2 regions of the Streptomyces sp. NPDC046909 genome follow, and region 2 is predicted to be linked to the other one. Evidence: riboswitches for the same ligand, from Rfam matches in the RefSeq annotation. Region 2 holds a riboswitch; the other holds the start of a gene.
The links. Region 2 has a riboswitch for cyclic di-AMP ahead of ABZ928_RS07175 (LysM peptidoglycan-binding domain-containing M23 family metallopeptidase). Riboswitches for the same ligand answer to the same signal wherever they lie in the genome.
Positions count from the first base shown of each region.

Region 1 (2,194 bases), on a different contig from region 2:
TCGCCACTGACCTGGACGGAACCCTCCTCCGGGGTGACGACACGCTCTCCGACCGGTCGCTCGCCGCGCTCGCGCGGGTGGCGGAGGCAGGCGCCCGGCATCTGGTGGTGACCGGCCGGCCGGCCCCGAGAGTGCGACCACTCCTCGACGACCTCGGCAGCACGGGGCTCGCGGTGTGCGGACAGGGCGCGCAGGTGTACGACGCCGGCGCGGACCGTCTGCTGTGGTCGGTCACCCTGGACCGGGAGCTGGCCGAGACCGCGCTCGGCAAGATCGAGGCCGAGGTCGGCCAGGTGTACGCCGCCGTCGACCAGGACGGCGTCGAGGGGCTCACGCTCATCGAACCGGGCTATCTGATGCCGCACCCGACCCTCCCGGCTGTACGGGTCGACCGGCGCGACGACCTGTGGTGCGAGCCGATCAGCAAGGTGCTGCTGCGCCATCCCACGCTGTCCGACGACGAGTTGGCGGCGACCGCGCGCGGAGTCGTCGGTTCCCTCGCGACGGTCACGATGTCGGGTCCCGGCACCGTCGAACTCCAGCCATGCGGCATCACCAAGGCGACGGGTCTCGCCCTGGCCGCCGAGTACCTCGGCCTCGGCCCGGACCGGACCATCGCCTTCGGGGACATGCCCAACGACATCCCCATGTTCGACTGGGCGGCCCACGGCGTCGCGATGGCGAACGCCCACCCCGAACTCAAGGCCGTGGCCGACGAGGTGACCTTGTCCAACGAGGACGACGGCATCGCCGTCGTCCTCGAAAGACTCTTCGGCAGCCCTGGGCAGAGCCTTTGTACGGGCCCTTAGTAGGCGCCCCACACGTTGTCGATGGACCCGTACCGCTGCGCCGCGTAGTTGCAGGCCGCGGTGATGTTGGCGACCGGGTCGTACGGGTCCCACGAGGTGTTGGCCACGTGGTACGCCTGGAAGGTCGGGTCGATCACCTGGAGCAGGCCCTTGGACGGGGTGCCCGCGGCCGCGTTGGAGTCCCAGCCGTTGATGGCGTACGGGTTGCCCGAGGACTCCCGGATGACATTGCGGTAGATGCCGTCGTACGTGCCCGGGATGCCGTTCTGCGCCATGACCTGGAGGGAGGCGCGGATCCAGCCGTCGAGGGTGTCGGAGTAGCCGAGCGAGGTCGCGGAGACCGTGCCGGTGGTGGCCGCGGAGGCGCTGGTCGCGCCGATGACGGGGAAGGCGAGCGCGGCGACGGCGGCACCGGTGACGGCGAGTTTGCGGGACAGGCGCATGGCGAAGTTCCTCTCCGGCGCCTGCGAGGTGAGCTGTCGGGTTCGGGCGGGAGATGCCCGGCCACACCGGAGAAGGCATGGCTTCACCCCGAGCCGTACCGGTGGGCCGTAATGGCACCGGTGCGGCGACTTACCTTGGGTCCCCCGCTCCTGCCGTACGTGTTCTCGTGAGTGAGTGAGCGGTATCAGGGCGGCGGCAGGATTCGGCGTCCGCCCTGGGCCGGGAACGTATGCGATCGCACATGTCCGGAACAAGTACCGGATTCACACATCACACCCGTTGATCATGGTGTGCGGCTTATGGGGCGCTGAATTCCGGGGGTGACGGGTGTGGCGAAGTGAGGCAAGTCACCGCGAAGCGCAAGAGGTGCAAAACGGTCAAGAATGCCCAACTGGCAACTAACCGGCCGTCCGTGGAATCCGCCGCTCCCACGTCCGGTGGAAGACCACCTCGCCGCCCTCCGCGCAGATCACCTCGTTGAAGGTGAGGAACTCAGCCGCCTCACAGGTGATCTCCGAGCGGGTCCGCACCGTGGTGTCCCACGCCAGCTCCGGCCGGTGCAGCCGGATCGACCACTCCGAGCGGGCCCGCGCCGACAGCGGGTCCGTCTCGTCGATCGTGTACGTCTCCAGCGCGTCCTCGGTGAACTCCAGACCGTCGGGGTACACGCGCGTGCCGCCGTATCGCGGATCGACCTCCAGCCGCCACTCACCCTTGGCGACATCGCGTACGACGAGGCGCTCGGGGCGCGGTTCGTCGAGAGTGACCGGGAAGGCCACGCCCAGCGGCTCGGACTGCTCGGGCTCGTCGAAGGTGACGGGCGCGCTCAAGTCGTGATTCCTGACCGGAAGTTCGAGGAAGCTGCCGGCCGGGTCCAGGGTGAAGCCCGCCTGCGACTCGGGCTGCGGCCACACCCACGGCCAGTACGCGGACGAGACGGC
Region 1 is NZ_JBEYXC010000019.1:20,016-22,209, reverse strand. Features, by position in the region: gene ABZ928_RS43255 (HAD family hydrolase) at 1-809, shown strand, start outside; gene ABZ928_RS43250 (transglycosylase SLT domain-containing protein) at 806-1,252, opposite strand; cyclic di-AMP (ydaO/yuaA leader) riboswitch at 1,258-1,444, opposite strand; gene ABZ928_RS43245 (CocE/NonD family hydrolase) at 1,652-2,194, opposite strand, start outside.
Region 1: another riboswitch for cyclic di-AMP. It lies ahead of ABZ928_RS43250 (transglycosylase SLT domain-containing protein); the one in region 2 lies ahead of ABZ928_RS07175 (LysM peptidoglycan-binding domain-containing M23 family metallopeptidase).

Region 2 (2,194 bases):
TGGCCCTCGGTGACGGTCTGGCCGGCCGAGACCGAGAGCGAGGACAGGTGGGCGTACTGGGCGTAGTAGCCGTCGGCGAGCTGGATGACGACCTGGTTGCCGTACGCGCCGCCCCAGCCGGCGGAGACGACGGTGCCCGCGGCCACGGCCTTCAGCGAGGTGCCGGTCGGGACGACGAAGTCGACACCGGTGTGGTAGCCGCTGGACCACATGCTGCCCGCCGTGTGGTAGGCGGTGCCGACGGTGGCGCCGGTCACGGGGAGGGTGTAGCCGCTGGAGCTGCTGGTGCCGGTCGACTCGCTGCTCTGGGTGGCACTCGTGGTGTTCGAGGAGGACGAGCCGGACGAGGAGGACGACGACTTCTCGGCGCTCGTGGACTTCCCGGAGCTCGTGGACTTCTCCGTGCTCGCCGACTTGTCGGTGCTCGCCGCGGCCTTCTTGCCGAGGGTGAGCTTCAGACCGGGGTGGATCAGCGAGGGGTCGGAGCCGACGGCCTCGCGGTTGTCCGAGTAGAGCTTCTTCCAGCCGCCGCTGACGTTCTGCTCGTCGGCGATCTTCGAGAGGTAGTCACCGGCCCGCACCGAATAGGTGCGCACGGTCGCGGTGTTCGCGGCGCTCTTCTTCTCCGCGGCCTTCTTCTCGGTCGCCGTCTTCTCGGCGGCCGGAAGGGACTGGACGGCCTTTTCCGAAACGGACTGCGAGGTGGCCGCGTGGGCGCCTGCGGCACCCATCAGCGGGAGGGCGAGTGCGGCTCCGCCGGTGCCGGCGACGGCGATCGAGCGAGTGAGGCGCTGGGTCTTCGGACGGCGGTGCTTACCCTTCGCGGGCATGGCGAATTCCTCTCCGGCGCCTACGAGGTGAGCTGTCGGGTGCGGACTGGAGATGTCCGGCCGCACCGAAGTGCGGCTTAACCCCTAGCCGTTCCGGAGACCGGAACAGGCGGTTGTACCTGTGGGTCCCCCGCTCCTGCCGTTCACGGGTGAGTTGTGCGGGCACCGGGCGGCGGCAGGATTGGGCGTCCGTCCGGATTGGTGGCGAACGTAAGCGAGGAAGACGCAAAGGGACAAGCGAGAGGTTCCAGAGAAATGCGTTCCTCTTGATCCCTTGTGAGAATTACCGGTCACCCTGTGTGAATTCAGCCCGCCGCCCGCCCCGCAAAACCCTTGGGAAAACACGGGAATTACGTGAACATGACGGGCGACGGACGGTCACGGATATGACGCTCCTCACGTGCCGTTTTCACAGCTTCCTTTATTCCAGAGCGAGTTGGAATGAAGGTGAAGGAAGGCGAAGGAAGCCACCAATTCGGACAGACGACTCAGATGCGACGCAGTCGGAGAACTGCCGCATCCAAGTCGCCCCGCAATCCAACCCGAAGTCCGTGATGCAGCAATACCGCACCTCTGTGAATTTCGCCCGTTTCAAGGCATTCGTACGACGCTGCCGGGTCGAGCCCGCGCAGCCGCAGCGCCGGGACGGGCTCGCCGTAGCTCTGCGCCTGGAGCCAGGCGAGGACGACGGCCTCGTCCCCGCGGACGTACTGCACCGCACTGAGCCCGCCGCGCGGGGGCCGCAGCCGGTAGAGGTCGCCGCGCTGCACCAGGGGCCGGATCTCCTTGTAGAGGCCCACCCATTGCCCCGCCTCGGCCAGCTCCTCCTCGCTCCACTCGGAGAGGTCCCCGCCGACCCCGAGCACCCCGGCCATGGCGCTCACGAACCGGAACTTGAGCGAGCTCACCCGGCCGTTGAGCTGGGTGTTGGGGCTGTCGGTGACCCAGGCGGCCATCACGCGCGCGGGGTGGATCTGACTGAAGCCGTGCTGGATGGCGAGCCGGTCCAAGGGGTCGGTGTTGTCCGAGGTCCACACCTGGTCGGTACGGCTGAGCACCCCGAGGTCGATACGGCCACCGCCGCCGGAGCAGGACTCGAAGGCGACGCCCGGGTGAGCCGCCCGCAACCGGTCCAGGAGGGCGTAGAAGCCGCGCACATGGTCGACCCACAGCCGCTGCGGGTAGGGCTCACCCGGCCAGCCCGCATCGGTGAAGCAGCGGTTGAAGTCCCACTTCACATAGTCGACGGGGGCGGAGGAGAGCAGGGTGTCGAGCCGCTCCCAGAGGTACTCCTGGACGTCCTCGCGGGCCAGGTTCAGTACGAGCTGATTGCGGAACTCCGTCCGCTTTCGTCCCCCTTGATA
Region 2 is NZ_JBEYXC010000002.1:643,284-645,477, forward strand. Features, by position in the region: gene ABZ928_RS07175 (LysM peptidoglycan-binding domain-containing M23 family metallopeptidase) at 1-830, opposite strand, end outside; cyclic di-AMP (ydaO/yuaA leader) riboswitch at 835-1,012, opposite strand; gene ABZ928_RS07180 (alpha-galactosidase) at 1,319-2,194, opposite strand, start outside.